Regions from separate parts of the Bifidobacterium sp. C0047B3 genome, predicted to be linked through region 2. Evidence: riboswitches for the same ligand, from Rfam matches in the RefSeq annotation. Region 2 holds a riboswitch; the other holds the start of a gene.

Region 1 (8,050 bases), on a different contig from region 2:
GCTTCCGCACTTCGTACTTCCGTACTTCCGTACTTCCGTACTTCCGTACTTTATGCTTTCACGCTTTGATACAGCGATGAGCCGGATTCTTGGAACTTTTTGCTCATCTCTTTCATACCGTCGGCAATTGCCTGACTGCGTGCTTCTTCAACGAGCTGCTCCTGCTGAGCTGCTCCGCCAAAACGCTTACGAATATTTTGCGAAATAGCCATCGAGCAGAACTTTGGTCCGCACATCGAGCAGAAGTGCGCCATTTTTGCCGGTTCTGCAGGAAGCGTTTCGTCGTGGAAGGCGATTGCGGTATCCGGATCGTAGCTTAAGTTGAACTGATCCAACCAGCGGAACTCAAAGCGAGCCTTACTGATTGCGTTGTCGCGATCCATAGCATGTGGATGGTGCTTAGCAAGATCAGCTGCGTGGCAAGCGATCTTATACGCAATCACGCCTTGCTTCACGTCGTCCTTGTTAGGCAATCCCAAATGTTCCTTAGGAGTCACATAGCAAAGCATTGCAGTGCCGTATCGTGCAATCTCCACGCCACCAATTGCGGAAGTAATGTGGTCGTAGCCAGGTGCGGTATCCGTAGTCAAAGGACCAAGCGTATAGAATGGAGCATTCTGGCAAATTGCCTTCTCCATCTCAATATTCATACGCACAGTGTCGAATGGCACGTGACCAGGACCTTCAATCATAACTTGCACGTCATGCTTCCAAGCGATCTTCGTAAGCTCGCCAAGCGTCATAAGCTCGGAAAGTTGAGCCGCATCGTTAGCATCAGCCAAGCTACCTGGACGCAAACCATCGCCCAAAGAGAATGCAACATCGTACTTTGCGAAAATCTCGCATAATTCTTCAAAGTGCGTATATAAGAAGCTCTCTTGATGATGCTGCAAGCACCATTCAGCCATAATTGAGCCACCACGAGAAACAATACCGGTTACGCGGTTTGCAGTAAGCGGCACGTAGCGAAGAAGCACGCCAGCGTGAATAGTCATGTAGTCAACGCCCTGCTCGCACTGCTCAATAACAGTATCGCGGAAAAGCTCCCAGCTGAGCTTAGAAGCATCATCCTCAACCTTTTCCAAAGCCTGATACATTGGCACTGTTCCAATTGGCACAGGGGAGTTGCGCAAAATCCATTCGCGCGTCGTGTGAATATCGTTACCGGTGGAAAGATCCATAACGGTATCCGCACCCCACTTCGTGGCCCACGTAAGCTTTTCCACTTCTTCGTCGATAGATGACGTAACAGCAGAATTACCCATGTTTGCGTTGAGCTTAGTCAAGAAGCGCGAACCAATAATCATAGGCTCAGCTTCAGGATGGTTAATATTGCAAGGAATTACAGCACGTCCTGCTGCAACTTCTTCACGAACCAGCTCCACATCGCAATTTTCGCGTGTTGCAACATATTGCATTTCCGGAGTAGTGATTCCGTGGCGAGCGTACCACATTTGCGTAATTGGATGGTCCGCGCCCTTCATTGGCTTATGCGTGCGACCACGCCATTCTTTAGAAGCTTTGCCTCGCTTAATTGCGCGCTTGCCGTCATCTTGAAGATTGCGCCTGCGACCCTCATATTCCACAACGTCACCGCGGTCACGAATCCAGTCAAGGCGAAGCGGAGCCAAGCCTTCCTTCGGGTCGCACTTTGGGCCTTCCGTATTGTAATCCTTAAAAGGCGGGTTAGGGCCTACGCCAGGAGTATCCGAAAGCTTAATTTCCGTATAAGGAACTTCCAAATCGTAAGAACCATATTCATACTCAAAATGAACTGGAGTTGTTTTGCGAATATGAGCTTTATCGCGCTGAGTGCAACCGCGAGCTGCAATGTCAACGCGCTGTTGCTTAGCTAATTTTGCAGCATCCTTTGCTTCTTTAGCGTTAATAAAAGTTGGTTTCTTTTCTTGAGTTTCTGAAGATTTTGATTCAGAATTTTCTGCAACTATTACTCGCTTAGCGTAGCCGTGCTTTTCTTCGCCTCGCACAGCTTTCCAATGTTCAACAAACTCATGCATAGTTGATTCTGGTGTTTCTGAAGAATACAGTGCTTCAGAAACGAACCATCCTGCAGCCTTAGTGTGAGCGATTGTATCGATATCGTCGAGAGCAGTTCTTCCGCCAACTAGAACTGGGAAATCACTTGCGGAACAAATCGTATTAATTTTCGCTTCGTCCAGCGTTGTGTGGTTTGCTTCCAATTCGTAAGCGGCAGTAGTGCTTTCGCATCCTTCTTCAGGATTGTGCATTGCTGTTACGCAAATGTAATCGATGCATCCATCTGGAAGTTCGTTTATTACTTTAACTAAGCTCTCGGTTTCAACAGATAAGCCGATTACAGCATCTTCGCCAAGAAGTGCGCGAGCCTCTCTAGGCTCCATGTCACTTTGTGCTAAGTGCACTCCGTCAACTTTGATGCTTTGATTGCGAGCTTGCCAAACGACATCAACGCGCTCGTCGATAACAAAAGTTACAGAATCGCATTTGTTATTGTCTTCGATGATTTGTGCAATATCGCGTGCAATAGTGGTGATTTCTTTAGCGTTTTCATTGTTGCAATGAAGACGAATAAAAGTCGCTCCAGCGCGCAAAGCATCATCGACAATATCTGTAAGTGGACGATTATTACAAGCTTGTGGGTCTGCAATAAAGCAGGCGCTTAGATTAAATTGATTACGCATTGATGCGTACGGATAATTCGATGTCATACTAAAATCGTTGCTCCCTACGTTGTATTAACTAACAGGTTCGAAGGGTTAGATAAATTAATACCATCTCAGCCTTCTTTCGAAAGCACCCCTGCAAAATGTCGAATTACCAGCAAGTTTACACGATTATGTGCATTTAATTGGTGGTGGGTATGTTGCGAATTTCTTTAGCGTTCGTGATGATTGATTGCGCGTGAAATAAAATCTCCCAAGCTTTGCACAATCTGTACGAGGATAATGCAAAGAATAACAGCCACTGTCATCACATCGTATTGATAACGCTGGTATCCGTATCGTATTGCAATATCTCCGAGTCCGCCTGCTCCAACTGTTCCAGCCATTGCTGAGAATCCAAAAAGCGTAATAAACGTAAGTGCAGCTCCGCGAATTAGTGAAGGTAAAGCTTCCCACAGCAATACTTTGCAAACAATTTGCAATTTGCTTGCTCCAAAGCTTTGTGCTGCTTCGATTAAGCTTCCGTCAACTTCGGCTAAAGATTGTTCAACTACTCTAGCAACGAATGGTGCAGCAGTAATTACCAGAGGCACAATAGCTCCAGGAACTCCCAAAGAAGTGCCAACTATGAGACGAGTAAAAGGAATTATTGCAACTAATAAAATAATAAACGGCACAGAACGCACGATGTTAACAATCCATCCTAGAACTGCGTTAATTGGCGCGTTAGGGCAAATGCCTTTTTTGTTTGATGTAATGAGAAGTACGCCAACTGGAAGTCCAATAAGGTATGCAAAAAGTGTTGCAACTGACGTCATTACGAGTGTGTCTTGCACGCCTTCAATAAGTAAGTCGCCGTATTCGTTAAAAAATTGTGTAGCAGCTTCTAACATTGTTATTTCACCTCATTGGTAAGCGCGTTTGTTTGTTCGTCTGTTTGTGCGTTTGTTGGCTTATTGTTAAGCTCGCTTGCAATCGTGCTTGCAATTTTAGCTCGATGATTTTCCTGTTTTTCATCTGCAATAAGAGTTCGCAAAATATCGCTTTGTGGATTTGCAAAAAGCGTATCAGTGTCACCTAATTCCACAATGCGTCCGCCATCAATCATTGCAACTCGGTCGCAAATATTTCGTGCTACAGCCAGCGAATGCGTAATAATAACAAGCGTTACGTTGAGTTCGCGGTTAATTCGGCTCAATAAATCAAGGATTTGCGCAGTAGTTGTGGAGTCAAGTGCGCTTGTTGCTTCGTCGCAAAGCATAATCGACGGATTATTCGCCAATGCTCGCGCAATTGCTACGCGCTGCTGTTGTCCGCCTGAAAGCTGGCTAGGGTAGCGGTTTGCAAAATCTTTTAAACCAACTAAGTCAAGCAAGTAGTTTGCGCGTTCTTCTCGTTCCTTTTTTGCAGTGTGATTTAGCTCTAATGGGAAAGTTACGTTTCGCAATACTGTACGCTGCTGGAAAAGGCTAAAATTCTGGAAAATCATGCCAATATTAGTGCGTACTTTTGCAAGTTCTTTATCTTTTACTTCGCTAATATCATTTCCGTCAATAATAATTTTGCCAGAAGTTGGTCGCTCAAGCAGATTCATGCAACGAACTAGCGAAGACTTTCCTGCACCAGAAGAACCAAGAATTCCGAATACTTCTCCCGATTCAATAGTCAGATTAATGTCGTGTAATGCTTCGTTCGCTTTGCTACCTTTGCCGTAGCTTTTGTGAAGATGTTCGATCTGAATCATGCTTTTCCTTAACAGATTATTGCTTTCTGTGTGAAATATACTTCGTTACTAACTAGAGTTACTAACTAGCGTTATTAACTAGATTATTAACTAGCACGCACATTACGTATATTACACGCTTATAAAATAATGCCGCAAAGCATACACGAAGCATACACATGCGGCATTAGGTGGCTACATTGTGAGTATTATTTAGAAAACAGGGAGCACAGCGCCTTTGTAAGTTTTAGTAATATAGTCGCGCACTTCGCTTGTTTTCAAAGCTTTGAGTAAGGCTTTGATTTTTGCAAACTTTTCAGAGCCTTTCTTTACTACAATAATATTTTCATAAGTTTTAGCCGCAATGCCTCCAACTTTTTCTGAAGTAAGTGGGTCTTTAGTTGGGTTAAAACCAGCTTGAATAGCGTAATTGCCGTTCATGGCAGCAAGATCCACGTCCTTGATGGCAGTAGGAACTGTTGCTGCTTCAAGCTCTTTAAACTTCAAATTCTTAGGATTCTCAGTAATATCTTTTGTAGTAGCGTTAATATCTTTTGGATTCTTCAACTTAATCAATCCGGCATCTTGCAAAAGAAGCAATGCGCGAGCCTCATTAGTAGGATCATTTGGAACTGCAACAGTTGCTCCATTTGCTAATGCTTTAATCGTCTTAGTTTTTCCTGGATACAATCCAAATGGTTCAAAATGAATTCCACCTACTGAAACAAGGTGAGTTCCCTTTTCCTTATTAAAGTTGTCAAGATAAGGCAAATGCTGATAGTAGTTTGCGTCAACTTCGCCTTCTTCAGTAGCTGTATTTGGCTGCACGTAGTCAGTAAATTCCTTTACTACTAGCTTGTAGCCTTCTTTTTGCAAGATTGGCTTTACAACCTTATTTAAGATTTCAGAATGCGGAGTAGGCGAAGCAGCAACAGTAATGGTCTTGTCATCCTTTGCGCCTGCTTTTGAGCTACTGCAGCCACTTAAAGTGAAAGTCGCTAATGCTGCCAGTGCTGTAATTGATGCAATAACTTTAATTTTTCGCATATTTCCTGCTCCTTGTTCGGTGAAATTCGTTTAAAGTTAAATCCCCTTCGCGAGTAACGAATTATCAATATAGGCGAGAAAAATCAATAATTCTACACTTTGCTTATTAGTATTATTTATGACGTGTTAATAATTCGCATACTTGCAGTGTGAGAAGAGAAAAAATAAGTTTTTCAACACGTCACTTACTTGCAATGAAGCTATCTACTAGACTGTAATGTATGAGTTTTTTGCGATTGGCGTTAGCGCAGATAGATACCTGCGTTGGGAATATTGATAGCAACGTTGAAAAAGTTTTGAAGTATGCTGCGCGCGCAAAGCAGTCGTGTGCTCGCATGGTTGTATTTCCTGAGATGACTTTGACTGGGTATCCTATTGAAGACCTCGCCTTGCGTGCAACTTTCCGCACAGCTGCACAAAAAGCTGCAGACTTGCTTGCATCAAAACTTGCGGAAGAAGGCTTGGGGGAGCTTTACGTAGTAGTTGGAACTGTTGGCTTTGACGAGTCTGCTGGAAAGCCTCGAAACAGGCTTCTCGTTTTGCATGAAGGTAAATCTGTGTTGCAATACGACAAGCATTTCTTGCCAAACTATGGTGTTTTTGACGAGTTTCGTATTTTCTCTTCTGGCAATAAGTGTGAGCTGCTGGAAGTAGATGGGATGCGTCTAGGTTTTGCTATTTGCGAAGATATTTGGCAAGACGGCGGTCCTGTTGCGCGTTTGGCAAAACTTGGTATCGATGCGCTAATAACTATGAATGGTTCTCCATATGAGGAAGGTAAAACTCATGTGCGCTTGAGTTTGGCTCAAAAGCGCGCTGTTGAAGTAAATGCGCCAGTCGTATATGTGAACCAGGTTGGCGGTCAAGATGATTTGGTTTTTGACGGTGGAAGTTTTGTTGTTGATTCTGACGGAACTTTGCTTGAACGCTCGGCAATGTTTGACGAAGATTTGTCGTTTGTTGATTTTGATAACTCGCTTAAAAAGCAGAAAGTTTCAAGCATTGCTCCAAAACTTGACGCAGACGAAGAAGTGTATTGTGCGTGTGTTGTAGGTCTTAGAGATTACATGCGTAAGAATGGTTTTAAGGGTGTGTGCTTAGGACTTTCGGGAGGAATTGATTCTGCTTTAGTAGCTACTATGGCTGCCGATGCTTGCGGTGGAGAAAATGTGTATGGCATTTCTATGCCAAGCATGTACTCTTCGGACGGATCTAAAGACGATGCGCGCGATTTAGCAGAGCGAATTGGTGCTCATTATGATGTGCAACCAATTGAACCGCTTTTTAAAGCTTTCCAATCGCAACTTTCATTAGAAGGTGTTGCTGCAGAAAACTTGCAAGCTCGCGTTCGTGGCGTAATCGTAATGGCTTACTCGAATTCGCGCGGTGTTTTGGCGCTCGCAACTGGTAATAAATCAGAACTTGCTTGCGGATATTCTACTATCTATGGCGATGCGGTAGGAGGGTATGCTCCTATTAAGGATTTGTTTAAGACGCGCGTTTGGGCACTTTCTCGTTGGAGGAATAGCGCTGCAAATGCTGGAGTAGGCATTGGTATGCTGCCAATTGTTGGCGCTGAAGATTTAGAAATTTCGAAAGCTCCGCAAGATGGCGTGCTTATTCCTGTTAATTCTATTATTAAGCCTCCGAGTGCAGAGTTGCGTCCAGGGCAAAAGGATTCTGATTCTTTGCCTGAGTACGATTTGCTTGATCGTGTTTTAGAGGCTCATATTGAGCTTGCGCATGGTAGAGCGGATTTGCTTAAAGATGGTTTTGACGAGCATACTGTTGACACGGTTATGCGTTTAGTTGATCGCGCAGAATGGAAGCGCAGGCAGTATCCGCTTGGGCCAAAAGTAAGCGCTATTGCTTTTGGCAGGGATCGCAGAATGCCTGTTACCACAGCTTTTCGTGAATAAATGTGATGTATTTCACTAGATTTTTTGCAAAACTACTCGTGTATGCGTTTACCTATGCTTTAACATTGTTATTAAGGCAGCGTGAAGATGCGTTGCGGGTACAAAAGGAGTCTAAACATGACATCAGTTGATGCACCAGTTCTCAGTGATGAGGATCTTCGTACCGAAGCGTGGAATGGTTTTACTGACGGAAATTGGAAAAAAGACATTGACGTACGCGACTTTATAATAAAGAACTATACGCCATATGAAGGTGACGAAAGCTTCTTGGCAAATGCCACTGAAAAAACGAAGCACATGTGGAAGTATCTCGACGACAACTACTTGGCTGTTGAACGTGAACGTCGTGTTTATGATGTTGAAACTCATATCCCAGCAGGCATTGATGCAATGCCAGCAGGCTACATTGAAAGCCCAGAAGTAGATAACGTAATCGTCGGTTTGCAAACTGATGAGCCTTGCAAGCGCGCTATGATGCCAAATGGCGGTTGGCGCATGGTTGAGCAAGCTATTAAAGAAGCTGGCAAGGAAGTAGATCCTCAAATCAAGAAGATCTTCACCGTTTACCGCAAGACTCATAACGATGGCGTGTTTGGCGTTTACACCAAGAATATTAAGATTGCTCGCCACAACAAGATTTTGACCGGTTTGCCAGATGCTTACGGTCGCGGTCGTATTATTGGCGATTATCGTCGTGT
Region 2 (8,050 bases):
GCAGCGCCCTGCTGAGCGTAAAGCTGCTGACCGATCTTCTGAGCAGAAGTCATCAACTCGCTTTGAGCAGACTTAATCTTCTCAATGTCATCGCCCTTCAAAGCTTCCTTCAAAGCATTAACCTTTTCGGTAACTTCCTTGGAGATTTCGTCGGAAAGCTTGTCTTTATTGTCGTTCACGAGCTTTTCAGTCTGATAAGCAAAAGCTTCTGCTTGGTTGCGAACTTCAGCTTCTTCCTTACGCTTCTTATCTTCAGCTTCGTGAGCTTCAGCTTCCTTAACCATGCGGTCGATTTCGTCCTTTGGCAAACCAGAACCACCGGTAATAGTCATTGACTGTTCCTTGCCAGTGCCCTTATCCTTAGCGGAAACGTGCACAATGCCGTTAGCATCAATATCGAAAGTGACTTCAATCTGAGGAACGCCACGAGGAGCTGGAGCAATACCAGTCAACTCAAAAGTACCAAGAGGCTTGTTATCGCGAGCAAACTCACGTTCACCCTGGTAAACCTGAATCAACACGGATGGCTGATTATCTTCAGCAGTGGAGAATACTTCCGAGCGCTTCGTTGGAATTGCAGTGTTGCGATCGATAAGCTTTGTCATAATTCCACCCTTGGTTTCAATACCCAAGGAAAGTGGAGTTACATCAATAAGCAGAACGTCTTTGCGGTCTCCCTTAATAACGCCCGACTGCACGGCTGCACCAACGGCAACAACTTCATCTGGGTTCACGGACTGGTTAGCTTCCTTACCGCCTGTAAGTTCCTTTACCAAATCCTTCACAGCTGGCATACGAGTAGAGCCACCAACAAGAACCACGTGATCGATCTGGCTTACGGAAATTCCAGCGTCAGAAAGCACGTTGTTAAATGGTGTACGGCAGCGACCGAGCAAGTCGGAAGTCATTTCCTCAAAGTGAGCACGAGTCAAAGTCTCATCCAAATGCACTGGAGTGCCGTCAGGAGTCATTGCCAAGTACTGCATAGAAATTGAGGTGGAAGTAGAAGAGCTAAGTTCCTTCTTTGCCTGCTCAGCAGCTTCCTTCAAGCGCTGCAAAGCAATCTTATCCTTGCTCAAATCAACGCCATACTTGTTCTTAACTTCGCCAACGAGCCAGTCGATAATCTTCTGATCCCAATCGTCGCCACCCAAGTGGTTATCGCCGTTAGTTGCTTGCACCTGAATTGTGGAGAATCCGTCGTCATCCTTACCAATTTCAAGCAAGGACACATCGAAAGTACCGCCACCCAAGTCGAATACCAAAATGCGCTCGTCTTCCTTGCCTTTTTCGAGGCCGTAAGCCAAAGCTGCAGCAGTTGGCTCGTTAATAATACGAAGCACGTTCAAGCCTGCAATCTTGCCAGCATCCTTAGTTGCCTGACGCTGAGCATCGTTGAAGTAAGCTGGGCATGTAATAACGGCATCGGTTACCGGCTCGCCCAAGTAAGCTTCAGCATCGCGCTTCAACTTCATCAAAACCTGTGCAGAAATCTCTTGTGGAGTCCACTTCTTGCCGTCGATATCAACAGTCCAATCAGTGCCCATATGACGCTTTACTGAGCTAATCGTGCGATCAACGTTTGTTACAGCCTGACGCTTAGCAACTTCACCAACCAAGATTTCACCAGACTTGCTGAATGCCACAACGGATGGTGTGGTACGTGCGCCTTCAGCGTTCACAATAACGGTTGGGCTACCACCTTCAAGAGTAGCGATGCAAGAATTAGTTGTTCCCAAATCAATACCTACTGCGCGTCCCATAATTTCTCCTTAACTAGGTATTGCACCTTTTGTGCAATTACGCTTTCCTTCAAGTTTTGTAGTTACGTGAGCTGAGCTTTATTTAGATTCCTTGTTGGAAACTAACTAAAGCATCAGCTTTTTTTACTTTCCAAAACTTGAGCCTACTACACTCAACTTGTAAAAGTCAACTTTTATTCCCAAAAATTACAAAAAACTTTATACAACCAGACTCAAGTTTTAAATAAAAGCATAGTTTTATTTACTGTTTTTGTTTGATGTGGCGCGAGTTTTGGGGGATTTCTCTCCTCGCGGGCGCGACGATCTGCTTTCGCGCAGCATTGCGCGCGCGAAAGCAACTCGGAGCGTGAGCTTGCTCAAGTTGAAAGCACGGTGTGCTTTCAACGCAAGCTCAGTAGCGAACGCGCTTTGCGCGTGAGCGTTCCTTCGTCGCTTTATTCTTAAACTTTTTTAACGATAAGCTCGCGTTTTATTACGCTCGCTTACGAAACTCGCGTTGGAAGTCCACTGGACTTCCAACTTTAGCGAGTTTCCGCATTGAAGTGCCTTCGCGCGCTACGCTTTAAGCGCTCCGGCAAGTCAATGCGCAGTCCTCTTTTATTGCTCGTAAAGAAATCCCCCAAACTCTGCGTGATAATTCGTTAATAACCGTGTCTATCGCAGAGATTTTTCGATTTTTCTTCTTCGCTTGGCGAATCAGCAGCCTGCGGCTCTGACGTTCGCCGCGCTCAGTGCAAAAAATCTCAAATCTCTACCACACGAATATCCATGCGACCGAATAACGCGCAATCAAGATGTAAATAAGGAGAAATTACGCAAGTTTCACGCGCTAAATTTAAAGTGGCGAAGTGAATTATTAAGCGCGTTGTAACGCGCCAAAACACCAATAAGCGGCGTACCAATACCGGTTATAAGTTTGATTGCTTCAGTTGCCATCATTGCGCCAACAATAGCTGCAGTCGCACCCAACACGGCCGATTTTGGCACTTTTTCTTTAGGAGGCGGGCAAGTATATAAGTCACGCAAACCAGGACCTTTTCCTGGCACGAAAACACTTACTTGACCCTCATAATAAAGCACCGAGCCATAAACTTCCGGCGTACCAGCACTCCAAGCAGCATCCGCAATCAAAAAGCGAGTAGCAAAATTATCACAACCGTCAATTATCAAGTCGTGACTTTCTACAAGCTGCTTTGCATTATCTTCATTAAATCTATCTACAAGGTTAATTTTTAAACCCGGAGATAACGCTTGCAGACGCTTAGCTGCAAGTTGCGCTTTAGATTTGCCACACTGATCGACAGTATATAAAGTCTGCCTTTGCAAATTAGAAAGCTCAACAACGTCGTCGTCACAAATCGTGATTTCGCCAACTCCTGCAGCAGCAAGTGAAAGCAAGCACGGTGAGCCAAGTCCGCCCGCGCCAACCATGCAGATTTTCGCATCGCGAAGTAACTGCTGATGCTCATTAGTAAAGCCCGGCAGGAGCAAGTGGCGGCTAGTGCGTTCCGCCTCAAGCTCCTGCAGGTTGTCGTAAATTTTATTAATCGTCATGTTGAATAATATGCCGAAAAATTACAGTACAAAATTTACAGTACAGAATCAGCCCAAGCGCGACCTTCAACAGGCGAAGAAGCGAGAGCATGTTCACGCTTAGGAATACGACCAGCATCGTGAGCAAGCTTTCCAGCGATTACAGCAGCAGCCATTGCACGACCCATCTTCACTGGGTCTGGGCAGCGAGTTACAGCGCTTGCAAGAAGCACACCAGAGCAGCCGATTTCGAAAGCTTTAACAACGTCGGAAGCAGTGCCAACACCAGCATCCAAAATCACAGGAACGCCAGCTTCCTTGCATTCTTGAACAATCAGTTCAATGTTTCGAGGATTCAAAATGCCAAGACCAGTTCCAATTGGAGCACCACCAGGCATAACAGCCTTCACACCAAGAGAAACCAAGCGACGAGCCACAATCGGGTCGTCATTCGTGTAGCAAAGAACGCTAAAGCCTTCTTCAATAAGCTTTTCTGCAGCAAGCAAAACTTCGCGAGTATCTGGAAGCAAAGTATCGTCGTCTGCAATCACTTCGAGCTTAATCCAGTCGGTTCCAAGAGATTCGCGAGCCATTTTTGCTGTAAGCACGGCGTCATGCGCAGTTTTGCAGCCTGCAGTATTTGGCAAAACGTTAATATTGTGACGCTGCAACATGCCGTAAATATCCACGCCAGTTTTTGCGTGACGACGCAAAGCAACCGTTGCTACTTCCGCACCAGAAGCCACAAGTGACTTCTCCATAATGTCAATGCTTGTCATGCCACCAGTGCCAAGCAAAAGCCTTGAATGCAAAGTCTTACCGCAAAGCTGCCAAGTATCGGCACTTTCTTCTGTATTATTTTCTGTCATTTTAAGCCTTTTATTTAAATTTTTTTTGAAACTATACTCAAATTATTTGAAATCAGCCGCCTTGAACTGCACTAAGAATCTCGATTTGATTCCCATCACATATGACGGCTGATTCCCATTGCGTGCGAGAAAGCACATCGTCGCCAATTGCGACCGCTATGCCGGGTCCTGCATCCGATCCATAACGTTGCGCAATAAGCTGAGCAACAGTCAATCCGTCTTGCACTTCAACAGTTTCACCATTGACTACGATTTGCATAATCTAACCTTTACTAACTAAAAGCTGAATTACTAAAAGTACTTTCTGCATCACATTTACGTCTATATTTGAACGCTTCACACAATTCACAGCGGAATCTAGCGAATTCACTGGAATTAGCAATTAGAAGCGAGCAGGATTGCAGCTCTCCAAGAAGCCCTTTTCCTTCTCAGTCAACTCTTGCTCAAGCACAAGCTTTGTAGTCAAAGAAGAACCCAAAGCGGTGAGCAAAATGCCGTGACGGAAGTAACCAGTGGAAATCGTGGTGTGCGTCTTAGGATCAATGCCAATGAACGGCAAATCGTCTGGAGTTCCTGGGCGGCCGCCAGCGGTAACCTCAGTAATCGAGCATTCCTGAATGCCAGGAAGCACGCTTGCAGCATCGCGAAGTAAGTCGAGTACGCCGCCAACCTTTGGAATATCGCGGTCGTCTTCACGAGAAGTAGCGCCGAGCACAAGCTCGCCTGTTTCCTTAGCGCGAGGCACCAAATAAACTGGGCGGTCATGCACAAATCCACGAACCACAGAGCTCAAAATTGGGCGCAAAGGCTCTGGAATAGTCATACGAATCATATCGCCCCACACAGCGCGAAGCTTAAGCTGCGGAAGCATATCCTTAGCACCCAAACCGGATGCCAAAACTGTGTCTGGACCCAAATCATCCGGAGTGCTTGCGCGACGCTCAATAACAACACCGCGCTTTTCGAGCGCATCAATCATTGCTGCAGTGAAAAGACGAGGATTGATTTGATGGTCGTCCGGCACGCTTACAGCGCCAGCAATAGTTGGCGAAAGAGCAGGCTCAATCTCACGAAGCTTACTCACAGAAATATGCTCAGCTCTACGGCCGTAACGATGCTGCAAGTTTAGCAACTCGTTTACGTGCTCGTTATCTGCAGCGTCACCACCGATTACATAAGAGCCGCACTCTAAGTAGCCGGTTGGCTTATCGGTGTACTTTGCAACCGAATCAACCAATTCCTTATACATAGTTGCAGACTCAAACATAAGAGGATACAACGCTTCTTGCTGATATTGCATTTCTGCGGTAGGAGCTAACATGCCGGCAGCATGGTGAGAAGCACCAGAGACTGGATCTGGATCAATTATGCTAACTTTTACGCCAGCTTCCGTAAGTCTCCACGCTGTTGCTAAACCAATAATACCTGCACCAATAATACGAATATTTCGCATATATACTCCTTCCCTACGGCGGCATTACCCGCATCAGGTTTACGGTCGGCTTTCGCCCTCTCAGCCTGTATAGAACAGGCTCCCGCGGATGTAATTCTTGACCTTCAAGAATTACAAATGCAGAACGTTGCAATATTGCTAACTTAGCAATACCCAAATGCTGCAGGTAGATGTAACGAAATTATGTGAATTTCATCACACTACCGTGCAGCATTCTAGCACTTCTGGCAAAAATTTGTTAACTGAACCGGTATGTCAAATCGCAAAACTAAGCATTTTCGTTACTGACGCAGTACGGTTTCTGCGTTAGTAACGCTCACTACCGTTTTTTCGTTTCTCCTGCAGTACGCGTTCTGCACTAGTAACGCACTTTGCCGATTTTTCGTTTCTCCTGCAGTGTGCATTCTGCACTAATAACGATGCGCGTAGTTACTGAGTTATTTTTGGTGTGGCGCGAGTGTGAAATTGAGATGGGTGTGAGGAGTGGGTGTTGATTGTCTCGCAGCGCTACGCTCCTATACCTTACTTGGACTTAGCGGTTGCGTAGTTGAGTTTAGTTTTTTAGTTACTTTCTTTCAAAAACAGTATTCGTCAACAAGATTATTACTATCGTTCCGCTTTTATATTGCTCGACCAAGCAATTCCTATCTCCCACTATTAGTAAAACCGCTAGTGTTTTTGGTGTGGTGGGTGCGTCTGGTGTGGCGCGTGCAGCAGCACGGACGCTAGTGTTCACTAAGCGACAAATACTCAGCGTCTGCAGAGCAATAATGCTAAAGTTCACTAATCAATAAGTAATCATTGTTAGCAGAAGCATAACTGCAAAGCTACAAAACCACTTTTCGCAGAAGCGCAACCGCAAAGCTTCATGAGCAGCGTTCGCAAAGCAATGATGCAAAGCTTCAGGAGGTTTGGGGAAATACTATCGTTAATTTACGCGACTGTAAAGTTTCTGCCGGATTAAAGCGCGCAAACGACCTTTTCTGTACACGACTGTAAAGTTTCTGCCGGATTAAAGCGCGCAAACGACCTTTTCTGTACACGACTGTAAAGTTTCTGCCGGATTAAAGCGCGCAAACGACCTTTTCTGTACACGACTGTAAAGTTTCTGCCGCTTTTTGGTGCGTAGGCGGCATAAACTGCGCACGACTGTAAAATTTCTGCCGCTAGCTGTTACTAGCGCAGTCAGCGCTCGCGCGGCAGCAAGAAAAAAAAATCCCTCGCGGATTATCGGAAGATAACCTGCGAGGGATTTTAGTTATGAGCGAGGCTACTCGTTGGAATGCTTGCGGCGGCGAGAAGCAACGCCAGCAGCACCAAGTCCGGAGAATACTGCAGCAAGACTTGCAAACAAGCCAGTTGCAGCACCCGTCTTAGCAAGAGCGCTAGCATTACCGGAAGCGCCAGAGGCATTACGCCACGCAGCCTTAGCAGCCTGAAGCTTCCTCAAAGCCTCATCAACCTGAGCCTGAGTTGCATTCTTATCAGCAAGCACACGCTTAGCCTCAGCCAAAGCCTGCCTGTAAGCTCTAGCTGCCGCAGTGTTTGCATTAGTGTCTACAGAATTATTAACTTCGACTTGCAAAGCAGACTTATCAACCAAAGCACTCTGAGAATCACTAGTATCAAAACCATCCCCAGCATCAGCATCGGTATCATAGCCGCTACCGCTACCAACACCACTGCCAGCGCCAAACGGGTGATTAAGCTTATACTTAGCAGCCTGAAGCTTCCTCAAAGCCTCATCAACCTGAGCCTGAGTTGCATTAGGATCGTTAAGCACGCTGTCAGCCTCAGCCAAAGCCTTCTTATAAGCCTCAATATCGTCGCGTTTGCCAATAATGAAGTACAAAGACTTACGGAACTTAGCATCATCATCAGCCTCAGTCTGAAGCTTAGACTTATCCGTCTTATTAGAATCAGTAAGCTTCTTCTTAGCATCCTGAAGCTTCTTCAAAGCCTCGTCAACCTGAGCCTGAGTTGCATCCTTGTCGCCAAGAATCTTGTTAGCCTCGTCGAGAGCCTTCTTGTAATCGTCAATAGCCTTCTTAGACTCGTCATCACCCTTAGCTTGAGCATTCTGATACTCAGGAGACTTAGTGAAGTCACCATCATTATCAGCTTCCTTACGCAAGTCATACTTGATTGTGCTGTAATCGTCTTCAATCTTCTTCTTAGCAGCTTGCAATGCATCTAGAGCATCGTAAAGCTCTTTCTGGGTTGGGACGTCAGTTGCACCATCCTTTGGCTTGCCAGTAGTGCGGTCGAACTTCTCAAGAAGCTTCTTAGCAGCCTTAAGCTTTTCGTTGTATTCTTCGAGCGCCTGCTTAGACGCATCATCACCCTTAGCAGTCGCGTTCTTGAACGCAGGAGTGTTCTCGAACACGTCATCACGCTTGTCTTTATCTCCGTCCTTAGACTTATCAACTTCT

The links. A riboswitch is a leader RNA that binds a small molecule or an ion and turns the genes downstream of it on or off. The one in region 2 is predicted to bind thiamine pyrophosphate.
Region 1: another riboswitch for thiamine pyrophosphate. It lies ahead of thiC (phosphomethylpyrimidine synthase ThiC); the one in region 2 lies ahead of thiO (glycine oxidase ThiO).

What each region holds. Positions count from the first base shown of each region.
Region 1 covers NZ_JBWPWH010000001.1:345,397-353,446, forward strand. The annotation lists gene thiC (phosphomethylpyrimidine synthase ThiC) at 51-2,708, opposite strand; TPP riboswitch at 2,706-2,811, opposite strand; gene AC1EKT_RS01205 (methionine ABC transporter permease) at 2,876-3,556, opposite strand; gene AC1EKT_RS01210 (methionine ABC transporter ATP-binding protein) at 3,559-4,407, opposite strand; gene AC1EKT_RS01215 (MetQ/NlpA family ABC transporter substrate-binding protein) at 4,600-5,433, opposite strand; gene AC1EKT_RS01220 (NAD+ synthase) at 5,655-7,352, shown strand; gene pflB (formate C-acetyltransferase) at 7,470-8,050, shown strand, end outside.
Region 2 covers NZ_JBWPWH010000005.1:43,564-51,613, reverse strand. The annotation lists gene dnaK (molecular chaperone DnaK) at 1-1,763, opposite strand, end outside; gene AC1EKT_RS05685 (HesA/MoeB/ThiF family protein) at 2,586-3,317, opposite strand; gene AC1EKT_RS05680 (thiazole synthase) at 3,353-4,165, opposite strand; gene thiS (sulfur carrier protein ThiS) at 4,218-4,424, opposite strand; gene thiO (glycine oxidase ThiO) at 4,548-5,618, opposite strand; TPP riboswitch at 5,612-5,714, opposite strand; gene AC1EKT_RS05665 (peptidase) at 6,889-8,050, opposite strand, start outside.